Regions from separate parts of the Sphingobacterium sp. NPDC055346 genome, predicted to be linked through region 2. Evidence: riboswitches for the same ligand, from Rfam matches in the RefSeq annotation. Region 2 holds a riboswitch; each other region holds the start of a gene.
The links. A riboswitch is a leader RNA that binds a small molecule or an ion and turns the genes downstream of it on or off. The one in region 2 is predicted to bind S-adenosylmethionine.
Positions count from the first base shown of each region.

Region 1: another riboswitch for S-adenosylmethionine. It lies ahead of ACWICE_RS13955 (5-oxoprolinase); the one in region 2 lies ahead of ACWICE_RS08085 (O-acetylhomoserine aminocarboxypropyltransferase/cysteine synthase family protein).
Region 3: another riboswitch for S-adenosylmethionine. It lies ahead of metE (5-methyltetrahydropteroyltriglutamate--homocysteine S-methyltransferase); the one in region 2 lies ahead of ACWICE_RS08085 (O-acetylhomoserine aminocarboxypropyltransferase/cysteine synthase family protein).
Region 4: another riboswitch for S-adenosylmethionine. It lies ahead of ACWICE_RS18775 (methylenetetrahydrofolate reductase); the one in region 2 lies ahead of ACWICE_RS08085 (O-acetylhomoserine aminocarboxypropyltransferase/cysteine synthase family protein).

Region 1 is NZ_JBSHMI010000006.1:240,520-243,614, reverse strand. It holds gene rpoN (RNA polymerase factor sigma-54) at 170-1,633, shown strand; SAM-I-IV-variant riboswitch at 1,682-1,776, shown strand; gene ACWICE_RS13955 (5-oxoprolinase) at 1,838-2,101, shown strand; gene ACWICE_RS13950 (DUF2891 domain-containing protein) at 2,239-3,095, opposite strand, start outside.
Region 2 is NZ_JBSHMI010000003.1:264,985-268,079, reverse strand. It holds gene dapA (4-hydroxy-tetrahydrodipicolinate synthase) at 1-83, shown strand, start outside; gene ACWICE_RS08090 (hypothetical protein) at 174-605, shown strand; SAM riboswitch class I at 829-942, shown strand; gene ACWICE_RS08085 (O-acetylhomoserine aminocarboxypropyltransferase/cysteine synthase family protein) at 1,185-2,492, shown strand; gene ACWICE_RS08080 (homoserine O-acetyltransferase family protein) at 2,537-3,095, shown strand, end outside.
Region 3 is NZ_JBSHMI010000007.1:34,304-37,398, reverse strand. It holds gene ACWICE_RS14560 (sensor histidine kinase) at 1-808, shown strand, start outside; gene ACWICE_RS14555 (response regulator transcription factor) at 827-1,516, shown strand; SAM riboswitch class I at 1,752-1,850, shown strand; gene metE (5-methyltetrahydropteroyltriglutamate--homocysteine S-methyltransferase) at 1,926-3,095, shown strand, end outside.
Region 4 is NZ_JBSHMI010000011.1:35,223-38,317, reverse strand. It holds gene ACWICE_RS18790 (UvrD-helicase domain-containing protein) at 1-196, opposite strand, end outside; gene ACWICE_RS18785 (30S ribosomal protein S16) at 408-944, shown strand; gene rimM (ribosome maturation factor RimM) at 1,079-1,606, shown strand; SAM riboswitch class I at 1,786-1,886, shown strand; gene ACWICE_RS18775 (methylenetetrahydrofolate reductase) at 1,934-2,890, shown strand.

The DNA of each region.
Region 1 (3,095 bases), on a different contig from region 2:
TTGAAATGAAAATTAACGAAATTTAACAAATGAAATTTTTGGTTTTTAACTAGGCTGTTTTTCCGAGACTTATAATAGCAAAAACTGTTCCTAAATTCTCTTTTGTTTACAACAATTTTATCTTATTGAATATTATTCCCTATTTTTACCTGACTTATTTATCGGGGACATGTTAAAGCAAACACTACAACAAAAATTATTACAGAAACTTTCACCGCAACAAATTCAATTCATAAAATTGCTTCAGGTACCTACTGTATCATTAGATGCCCGTATCAAAGAAGAACTTGAAGAGAATCCAGCCTTGGAAGATGGTAGTTTGACCAACATGAACGACCCTGTCGAAGAATACCCAGACAAAGATCCGGATGACGACTTCAACATGGAAGACAATAGCTATGATGACGAATTCAGCGTAGATGAATATATCCAGGAAGACGACTATAAAGATTACGGTGGAGGTTATGACCATGATGATGAGGATGGTAAAAAAGAAATCCCTATCGCAGTCCAAGACTCCTTCTTTGAAAATCTTCAAAATCAGCTTGACTTACTTGCCCTTTCTGATAAAGATTATGTACTAGGCCAACAAATCATCGGTTCCTTGGATGATGATGGTTATCTGCGCCGACCTATCCTTTCTCTGATCGACGACCTAGCCTTTTCCCAAAATGTCATCGTTGAAGAAGATGAGGTTGAAGAGATGCTGAAAATTGTTCAAACCTTTGACCCAGCGGGAATTGGCGCCAGAAATCTTCAGGAATGCTTGAGCATACAACTTCGTAAGAAAGATCAAAATAATCCAATAATTCAACAGGCCCAATTGGTTGTAGAGAACTACTTGGATGAATTCACCAAAAAACATTACGATAAAATCGAAAAGCAATTGGGAGTAAACTCCGAAGAGCTTAAAGAAATTGTAAACGAAATCTTAAAACTGAATCCTAAACCAGGCGATTCAGGAGCTGTTGCTGGTAAGCAATTGCAGATTATTCCAGATTTCCATATCTCCAACAACGACGGTGTCCTGCACCTGACCTTAAATGGCAGGAACGCACCAGAGCTTCGTGTGTCCCGCTCCTACCAGGAAATGTTTGAACATTACGAAAAAGCCGAAAAGAACGACAAGAAAATGCGTGAGGCCGTTCAGTTTGTTAAACAGAAACTGGACTCTGCAAAATGGTTTATCGACGCCATCAAACAAAGACAGCAGACTTTGTTGAAAACTATGAATGCCATTATGGAATATCAATATGACTATTTCTTAACAGGTGATGACAGAATGCTGAAACCTATGATCTTGAAGGATATTGCCGACAAGATCGAAATGGACATTTCAACGGTTTCCCGTGTTGCGAATTCCAAGTATGTCCAAACCGAATTTGGCACTTTCCTTTTAAAATCTTTCTTCTCTGAAGCCATTCAGACTGAGTCCGGTGAAGAGGTTTCCAACAAGGAAGTCAAGAAAATCTTGGAAGAATGCATCGCCAATGAGGATAAGAGAAAACCTCTGGCAGATGAGAAACTAACAGAGATTTTAAAAGAAAAAGGCTATTCCATTGCCCGTAGGACAGTTGCAAAATATCGCGAGGCAATGAATATCCCTGTTGCCCGCCTGAGAAAAGAATTATAGAAAATTTTTATTTGACACTTGCATATTAAAATATAATCTACTAAGTTTGTAGAGTATTCAGAATTGCAGATGCAATACCAACCGAGTGACAGACACCGCGGTGGTAAATCGATACGGGCAACAAGCCAAAATAAACGAATATTGCAAAGTCTTTTAAGACGCCTCTGAATGCAATTATGGTTAAACCCTTTAAACATTAATTGTATGTCGAACACAACAAAACCCTTACACCAGCACCTAGTGGAGAAATTCCACCACTATTCCACCAACGAATTAGTTGTATTGAACAATGATTTGGTAAAATCCAATTGGGGAGCAAACAAAACAGCTTTTAGGACTGCTTTGATTTCCGCACTGTCCAATCGCGGAATCGATCTGTCAGCCATCATCAGTACGGAAGACGGCTTTACCCAGATCCAAAGTGTCCCAGTGAAACTATCTGAAAATAAATTAATTCCTTTATGTTAAGTTAGGAGATTTGAGATCTGAGATCTGAGATGTGAGATATAAAGGTTAATACCTTTATATCTCACATCTCAATACTTTAAAAATGAGTCAGTACGGTTAATATCCCAATACTCATATCTCCCATCTCAGTACTATCCCTAAAACCTCCCTATCGCGTACAGCGCGAAAGTCCCTAACCAATGGCTTCCCATATAGTCGTCTTCAGCACTTAAGTTAGCTATGGAGAAGTTAAAATGTTCTATAGCATTGCCTTTTAAATGCTTCAAACTTCCATCGATTTTACTGATGCCGGAAAGACATGCTGCTCGGCTATAATTCAAACCATCCAAATGAACCAATTTACCGTCCGTCCTATCCTTAACTATTGCGGGTTTCAATTCGAAGGAAGGGTCAAACAATCCTGGCATAAATCCTTTCAACCACGTTAAATACTCATTCTTTTCCATCAATTTACTCATCAAATAAGCTTCTTCTAAACATGGGGAAAGAAAATCATATCCACTCGGTTCATAGGCCAGATCACAATTCTTATCGTTTTGGAACAAACGCAATGAGTTTTCTTGAATGGATTTCTTAAAGGCCTCATCCCCTACGGAATTGGCATAATCCAAAGAAAGCGATAAACTAAAGGCTGAATTATCATGTTGTCCCGCCCTAATTGGGTATACCAATTTTGGGAGATATTCGATATATCGCTTGACCAACAGATCCACTAATGGCTGTAAAGCCACTTTCCAGCGCTGCCCATCCTCATCTTCCCAATTTGCCAGTTCTTCTTGCAACTTGAACAGCCAAGCCCAACCATAAGTCCTTTCAAACCCTAAATTGTTCTTGTCATTGAAAAAAGCAATTTCAGTTTGCACATTCTCAGGCGTAATATGGCTATTCAACACTTTCCTCATATTCCCTTCTTTATCTAGTTCAGGAAATGCCTTCAGCAATTTTATTACTGACCAATAACCATGAACAGAGGAATGCCAGTCAAAACATCCAT
Region 2 (3,095 bases):
AAGACCATGTTAGGCTTCCATTGGTTCCGGTAAGTGACAAGACCAAGGAAGCAATCGATGCAGAGATGCAGCTACTAGGTTAAAAAAAATATAAGGTTGGCAATGGAAATTCGCCAACCTTTTTTATTTTTAGGTATTCTTTTTGTTACCAAATAGAAACTGAATCAAAAAAAATGGAAACAACTAACCCACAACCTAGCACTAAAGGTTCAAAGTTCAAGAAATTCATCAGCTGGTTTTTACTTATTCTATTTCTGGCTTTTGCTGGATTTGTTTATTTCAAATATTATTTTGTATTTGGAGAAGGCGTTAAATCTGGCGTTTTGAATTATGCGGTAAAAAAGGGAAATTTATTTAAGACCTACGAAGGAAAGCTGATCCAAGAGGGGATCCGTTCGCAAAAGACCGGGACCGGTCTTTCGAGCAATGAATTTGAATTCTCCATTGAAAACGACTCAGTTTTCCATATCTTGGAACTAAATAGCGGGAAAGCCTTTGACCTTCATTATAAGGAATATCATGGCGTATTACCATGGCGTGGGAATACACGCTACGTGGTAGACAAAATCATTCAAATGCGTGATGCGAAGACAACTACCTTTTAGTTGATCGGAAATATATATCAGAAAAATATTGGGGCTTCAACCGACGTTAGAGAAGGGACTAACAAAGGTTGAAGCCCTGGTCTTTATAGGGAAAAGTGGTAATGGGATCTGCCAAAGAATAAACTTTTCAGAAAAAGATTGCAAAATTAAATTTCGTGAACTATATTTGCGGAGTACTTCGATAGTGGTACGCTAATCATTACCTCTCTAAAAAGATGGTCTTGATTTATAAAGAAGTGGCGAGAGACTGGCTCAATGACCCACTGGCAACCTTCAATAAGGATTGAAAAGGTGCCAATTCCTGTCCGAGGCAATAAAGCCCAGGAGCATATAAATGAAATAGACTATGACTTCAAAATTTTCAAAATCGGAATTAGTGTATCTTGTTGGAAAACCAGCAACAGATCTCAACATTCAATTTATTTCCAGCTGTATTATTTGCATTACCCGAATGCGATAGTCGTCACTATGTTTGAGCACGAGGAAAAAGTGCAAAAATAATAGAGTACAGACGACCAATAGCATAGCAAGAAAGGAAATCATATATTCAATTTACTAACATCAATAATCAACATAAAAATGGCAGACAACAAAAATCTTAAATTTGAAACACTACAAGTGCACGCAGGTCAAGATGTAGACCCTACAACTGGATCCAGAGCATTACCTATATATCAGACTACCTCCTATGTTTTCGAAAATGCGGAACATGGCGCGAATTTATTTGCCCTTAAGCAATTTGGAAATATCTATACGCGGATCATGAATCCAACTACGGATGTTTTTGAAAAACGTATCGCGGCATTAGAAGGTGGTGTGGCAGCTGTAGCTGTGTCTTCTGGTCAGGCAGCACAATTCTTGGCCTTGACCAATATCCTCGAGGCAGGTGAAAACTTTGTTTCAGGATCAAATCTTTACGGAGGTACCTATAACCAGTTCAAGGTTTCTTTTAAGCGATTAGGCATTGAGGCAAGATTTGCTGAAGATTCGGATGCAGATAAAATTGAAGCCTTGATCGACGATAAAACTAAAGCGATCTATGTAGAAACGATTGGGAATCCGAGTTACAATATTCCTGATTTCGAGCGTATCGCATCGGTTGCCAAGAAACATGACCTACCATTGATCGTGGACAACACTTTTGGTGCTGGCGGTTATCTGTTCAAACCATTGGAGCATGGCGCCAATGTGGTTGTAGAATCGGCAACAAAATGGATCGGTGGTCACGGAACGAGTATTGGTGGTGTGATTATCGATGGCGGTAACTACAACTGGGGAAATGGTAAATTCAAACAATTCTCAGAGCCTTCTGAAGGTTACCATGGTTTAGTATTCTCGGATGTATTCGGTGAAGGCGGACCGTTTGGGAACATTCAATTTGCTATCCGCGCTCGCGTTGAAGGATTAAGAGATTTCGGCCCTGCCCTATCTCCATTCAATTCATGGCTTTTGGTACAAGGTCTGGAGACCTTGTCTCTTCGTGTTCAACGCCATGTTGACAATACCTTGGAAATCGCACAATGGTTGGAAGCACATCCACAAGTAGAGCAAGTAAGCTACCCAGGATTGAAAAACCACCCATACCATCAGAATGCACAAAAATATCTGAAAAACGGATATGGTGCGGTATTATCCTTTACCATCAAAGGTGGAGTTGATAAGGCGAATGAGTTCATTGACTCTTTGGAATTGATCAGCCATTTGGCGAACGTAGGAGATGCGAAATCCCTGATTATCCATCCTGCTGCAACGACACACCAACAATTGAGTGCAGAGGCGCAGAAAGCAGCTGGAGTTGCTCCAGGTCAATTGAGACTTTCGGTGGGTATCGAGCACATCGACGATATTAAAGCAGACTTAACACAAGCATTTGACAAAATCAAGTAAGTGGGGGCTTAACTGATTTTTTAGGAGGAAGATAATTAAAGAGAATGAGTGTAAAGACTTTCGGATATAGCCAAGACTTCGAATTAGAGAGTGGTAAAAAACTGGCAAACCTACAGATAGCCTACCATAGCTATGGAAAGCTAAATGAGGATAAATCCAATGTAATTTGGGTATGTCATGCATTGACTGCAAATTCAGATGTTTTTGACTGGTGGCCAGGATTATTTGGCGAAAATGAGTTATTCAACGATAAGGATTATTTCATTATCTGTGCCAATGTACTGGGCTCACATTATGGGACGACGAATCCCCTATCCATTGACCCTGACACCAACCTACCCTATTATTCGGACTTTCCTCAGTTCACGATCAGAGATATTGTTAAAGCACATGGACTATTAGCTGATCATCTAGGGATCCAAGAAATCAACACCTTGATTGGAGGATCTCTAGGCGGTCAACAAGCTTTGGAATGGACGGTATCCAAAACCATAAAGATCCATAATCTGATTGCTATCGGAACAAATGCGTTTTTCTCACCGTGGGGAATCGCATTCAATGAAAGCCAAAGGCTTGCGATCGAAGCAGATTCCAGCTTTAAAG
Region 3 (3,095 bases), on a different contig from region 2:
CATGGGCTATTGGCTATTTCCGACCATCCTAGCCTTATTGGCGCTGTTGATCGGATGTTTTGCCTATACCTTGAGCATCATCTTCAAACAGAAGAAGATGTCGGAGATGAAAACCGACTTCATCAACAACATGACCCACGAGTTCAAGACGCCGGTAGCCACCATCATGATCGCCAGTGAATCCTTACGTGACCCTGAGATTTCCGCCGATGGCAAGCGTGTCAACAAATTGGCAAACATTATCTACGATGAGAATGTCCGTTTAGGCTCGCATATCGAACGCGTCCTGAACATTGCCCGTCTGGAGAAAGAAAACCTAAAGATCGAGCGCACCAATGTGCACATCAACTCCTTGGCCAACGCAGTCTTGGAGAGCATGCGACTACAGATGGACAAGGCAGAAGGCACCTTGAATATTGACATTTCAGCAGGCAATGATTTAGTGGTGGGCGATGAACTTCACCTTTCCAATGTGATGTTCAACCTGGTCGACAATGCAATTAAATACTCTCAAGAAAAACCAGAAATCACTTTTAAGACTTTTAATAGAGGGAACAGTATCGTAATATCAGTTGCAGACAAGGGAATGGGAATGACCAAGGACCAACAAGAAAAGATATTTGACCAGTTCTATCGCATACCTACGGGAAATATCCACAACGTGAAAGGCTTCGGTCTAGGGCTAAGCTATGTTAACGATATCATCAAAAGACTGAACGGAAAAATCTCCGTAAAAAGCGAAAAAGATAAAGGCACACAATTTGAAGTAACTCTTCCTTTAAAGGACGCATCCAAGGAAGTAGCATAACATAAGAAAGAGAAAAGTATGAATCAAAAGATATTATTAGCAGAAGATGATCCTAATTTGGGCGAATTACTGAAGGATTATCTTGAATTAAAAGGAAAATTTGACGTTGTGCTCTGTACAGATGGTCAAGAAGGAATGGATGCCTTCCGAAAGGAAGAATTCGACCTTTGCATCCTGGATGTCATGATGCCCAAAAAAGATGGCTTCTCCCTTGGAAAGGATATCCGCAAGATCAATCAGACGGTCCCTATCATCTATGCTACTGCAAAAGGCATGATGGAGGACAAAACCCAGGCCTTCGAACTAGGTGGTGACGACTATATCACCAAGCCTTTCCGTGTTGAAGAACTTTTATTGAGAATAAATGCGCTATTAAAGAGAGCTTCCAAGGACAAAGAAGAAGAAGTATCAGACAAGTTTGAGATCGGCGATTATTTCTTCGATTACACCAGTCAGATTATCTCCTACAAAGGTCAACAGCAGAAACTGTCTACCAAGGAGGCCGAGTTGCTTCGTTTGCTTTGCTTAAAGAAAAATGATGTCCTGACCCGCGAAGAAGCCCTGATCAAAATATGGCATGACGACAATTACTTTACCGGCCGAAGCATGGACGTATTCCTGAGTAAACTGAGGAAATACCTCAAAGAAGATCCAAACGTGGAAATCGTCAATGTGCATGGTAAAGGATATAAATTGTTGGTTAGCTAAAAAGACTTGAGACAATAGACATAAGACAGTAGACAGAAAATATGGGATAAATATCTGTCCAATTTCATGTCCTAAAGATAAAAATATTATTACCATAAGAAAGGGGAATAGTTTACACTATTCCCCTTTCTTATGGTTGTTTAAGGACCTCAGCTTTTCTATTGTCTTGTGTCTTTTGTCTGATAGTCTAAAGATTTTCCTTGGAAAATAAAAATCTTATCCATATCTTAGCCGACGCTTATAGAGAAAGGCAGAGGGACTAGACCCGATGAAGCCTTAGCAACCTGTCTCTTGACAAGGTGCTACATTCTACCCCGATTGGGAAAGATAAGCTGGTTACAGGAATCCTAGGTAGCCTTCTCTTAGCAAAAAGACTTATTGGAATTTATTTAATTTAGTAGAGAACTATATGCTATTAACAAACAATTTAGGCTACCCACGTGTGGGTGCTTTCCGTGAACTGAAGAAAGCTAACGAAGCTTACTGGGCAAAGAAAATCAGCGCGGAAGAATTATTGCAGGCTGGACTTAAAATCCGTGAAAGCAATTGGAAGACTCAAAAAGATGCAGGTATCGAATTGATCCCATCGAATGATTTCTCATTCTATGACCAAGTCCTAGACTTATCTTTAACTGTTGGAGCTATTCCCGCTCGTTACAACTCCCTTTTGAACAAAATCGATCGCCAATATAACCTAGACTTATATTTTGCGATGGCTCGTGGTTTCCAAGAAGGTGGCGTTGATGTAACTGCCATGGAAATGACCAAGTGGTTTGATACAAACTACCACTATATCGTTCCTGAATTCGTGAAAGATCAAGAATTCAAACTGACTTCAGAAAAATTCCTAAGTGAATACAATGAAGCAAAACAATCAGGTATCGAAACTAAACCTGTCCTGATTGGCCCTATCACTTACTTATTGTTAGGTAAAGAAAAAGAAGCTGATTTTAACCGTATCGATCTAATCGACAGATTACTTCCAGTATACGAAGAGATCTTGGCTAAACTTGCTGATGCTGGCGCTAAATACGTGCAGATCGATGAGCCTTTCTTGGCTTTAGATATCGATGATGCTACCAAAGCTCTTTACGGAAAAGTATTCGAAAAGTTAGCTGCAGCTGCCAAAGGCATCAAATTAATCGTTGCTACATACTTCGAGGCATTAGGAAACAACGAAGACATTGCTGTTAACCTTCCTGTGCATGCGTTACACCTAGACTTAGTTCGTGGTGAAAACCAACTTGACACTATATTATCCAAAGTTCCTGCTTCCCTAACCCTTTCATTAGGTGTTGTTGAAGGCCGTAACATTTGGAAAAACGACTACGAAAACTCATTGAAAAAAATCAAACAAGCTGTTGATGCTTTAGGAAAAGACCGTGTATGGATCGCTCCTTCCTCATCTTTATTGCATGTTCCTTTTGATTTGGACAATGAGAACAATGAAGAGTCCCTACCTGCTGAGGTTAAAAACTGGTTAGCATTCGCTAAACAAAAATTAGCTGAGGTAAAAGACCTTGCAGTATTGGCTGAAGGTGAAGTTGATGCTGAAACACAAAAACGTTTCGAAGCAAAC
Region 4 (3,095 bases), on a different contig from region 2:
TTGCCAAGCCATGAAGGACTGACATAATACGGCCTTTCATTTCGGCCGTGGCCTTGTTGGTGAAGGTAACGGCAAGGATTTCCCGATAGCTGCTTTCTTTTGATAGCAACAGGGTCAGGTAATGTACGGTGAGAGAAAATGTTTTTCCAGATCCAGCGGAAGCTTTTACAATCCTTAAAGGAGCAATTCTTTGCATAAGATGTCAATGGTTTGAAGTATCTGAATATCGGTATTATTGGGAGATTACTCAAATCTTTTTCAAGATTATAGCTCGGAAGGAGTACATATTTTACAGGTAAAACAGCTTTAAATTCTCTATTGTATTAATTGATAATACTTTGTATCTTTGCGTCCCCTCCTGCATGAAGCAACGGGGGATATGTTGAATACATAAATAAAGAAAAAACATGGCAACTAAAATCAGATTGCAGAGACACGGTAAAAAAGGAAAACCTTTTTACCACGTAGTAGTAGCAGACGGCCGTTCACCACGTGATGGTAAGTTCATCGAGCGTTTAGGTTCTTACAACCCAAACACTAACCCAGCAACTATCGTTTTGGATTTCGAAAAAGCGTTAGACTGGATGAACAAAGGTGCCCAACCTACTGACACAGTTCGCGCTATCCTTTCTTACAAAGGTGTTTTATACAAAAAACACTTACAAGGCGGTGTGAAAAAAGGAGCTTTTGATGAAGCTAAAGCTGAAGAACTTTTCACTAAATGGGCTGAAGGTAAAGATGCTCAAATCGAAGGAAAGAAATCAGGCTTAGCGAAATCTAAGGATGAAACTAAGAAAGCTGCTTTAGCTGCTGAAGCTAAGAAAAAAGAAGACAGAGCTGCTGCTATCGCTGCTAAAAACGCTCCTGTTGCTGAAGAAACAGCTACAGAAGAAGCAGAAGAAGCTGCTGATGCTACTGAAAACATTGAAGAAACTGAAGGATAATCTCTTCATAAAGTATTCAAAATGGCCGGATCATTCTATGAACCGGCTTTTTTGTTCCCATTTTATCTTGTTTTTACATCCCTAAAATCCCAACAGAAAAAGAATTCCGTATTTTTGGAAATTAATTTGTGAATATGACGAAAGATCAATGTTTTTATATCGGTTATGTCAGTAAAACCCGAGGATTGAAGGGTGAACTGCAACTGTTTTTTGAATTTGATAACTATATGGACCTTGATCTGGATGTAGTTTTCTTGGAGATGGACAAGAAATTGGTGCCATTCTTTGTAGAAAAGGTCAAGTTTCACAATAACAGCACAGCTTATGTCAATTTTGAAGATGTTGACCATATTGACAAAGCCCAACCTTTATTGAGAAAGCAGATCTACCTGCCAAACGATAAAATGCCGGAACGCGATCCCGATGATTTTACCTATCATGATCTAGTAGGTTATACCGCTATTGAGGAAGATGAAGGCGAATTGGGCGAAATTACCCATGTCCAAGAGATGCCACAGCAATTTATCGCAACCGTAGATATCGATGGCCGAGACGCCATGTTTCCCCTAAACGAGGACTTCATCGTCGGCATAGACCCCGAGGAAAAGATTATCGTTCTGAACCTACCTGAGGGTTTGATCGATATGTACCTAGAAGATTAATAAGATATTTTGAAAAGAGAATGGGCGTGTCAATCACGCCCATTTTTTATGATGATACCTTCTTCCATTCATTTATATGTCCCGTCCATCCAACCCTGATTCCTTCTGATTCAATGCCATCCGCAAAGTTTTTTCTTGAAACATTTTGAGATTACCTTGCTATTGACGATATTAGCCCTCGCTTATAGAGAAAGGCAGAGGGACTAGACCCGCTGAAGCCTTAGCAACCTGACACCAGTCAAGGTGCTACATTCTACCCCCAAAATGGGAAAGATAAGCCAAAGAATCAGTGTTCACTGTGTTCTCTCTAAGCCTTAATATATTTTTATGAAAATCGTAGATCACATCAAGAACGCGAAAGGCAAGACCTTATATTCTTTTGAGCTGTTACCTCCTGCTAAGGGGCAGGGTATCCAAAGTATCTTCCAAACGATGGATGAACTGATGGAATTCAAACCTCCCTTTATCGATGTGACGTACCACCGTGAGGACTACCTGTACAAACAACATGCTAACGGATTGTTGGAAAGGGTGTCCTATAGAAAAAGACCCGGTACGGTAGCCATCTGTGCTGCCATCATGAGTAAATATAAAGTCGATGCGGTTCCGCATCTGATCTGCGGTGGTTTCACCAAAGAAGAAACTGAAAACGCACTTATCGACCTGAATTTCTTAGGTATCGATAATGTATTGGTGCTGAGAGGTGATGCCAGAAAAGGAGATGCCGACTTTATTCCGACCGCTGGAGGACATGCTTATGCAACCGACCTATTGAGACAAGTGGTGGATATGAACGAAGGTTCTTACCTACATGAAGATATAGGCTCATCCGAAAAGACTAATTTCTGTATCGGGGTTGCCGGATACCCCGAGAAGCATTTTGAATCACCTAATTTCAACACCGATTTTAAATGGTTGAAGAAAAAGGTGGAAATGGGAGCTGAATTTATCGTTACCCAAATGTTTTTTAATGTAGAAAAATATAAGGAATTTGTGACGAAGTGTAGGGAAAATGATATTCATGTTCCTATTATTCCAGGACTTAAGCCGTTAACAACCAAAAAGCAATTGATTACCCTTCCTCGGATTTTCCACTTAGATATTCCAGAGGACCTGAGTGATGCCGTGGAATCCTGTAAAACCAATGCGGATGTTAGGCGAGTTGGCGAAGAATGGCTAGTACAGCAATGTAAGGAACTAATAGACTTTGGAGTACCAGTACTGCATTTCTACACCATGAGTAATCCTGGACCTACTAAAAATATCGTTGAAAAATTAGTGTAATTAAATTGACTAACTCTAAAATAAGAACAAAGGGCGAATGATTTCATTCGCCTTTTGTCGTTTATCATGAGGAGAGTTTTTTAACTAATATTCCAGTCTCATACGAGACAGCTTCGAGACAGCTTCGAGAATGCCTTGGATAAAATTTTATTCATTTTGCGAGTTTTCGGAATGTGGGTAAAACAAATCCAAATAAAGCTCCTGA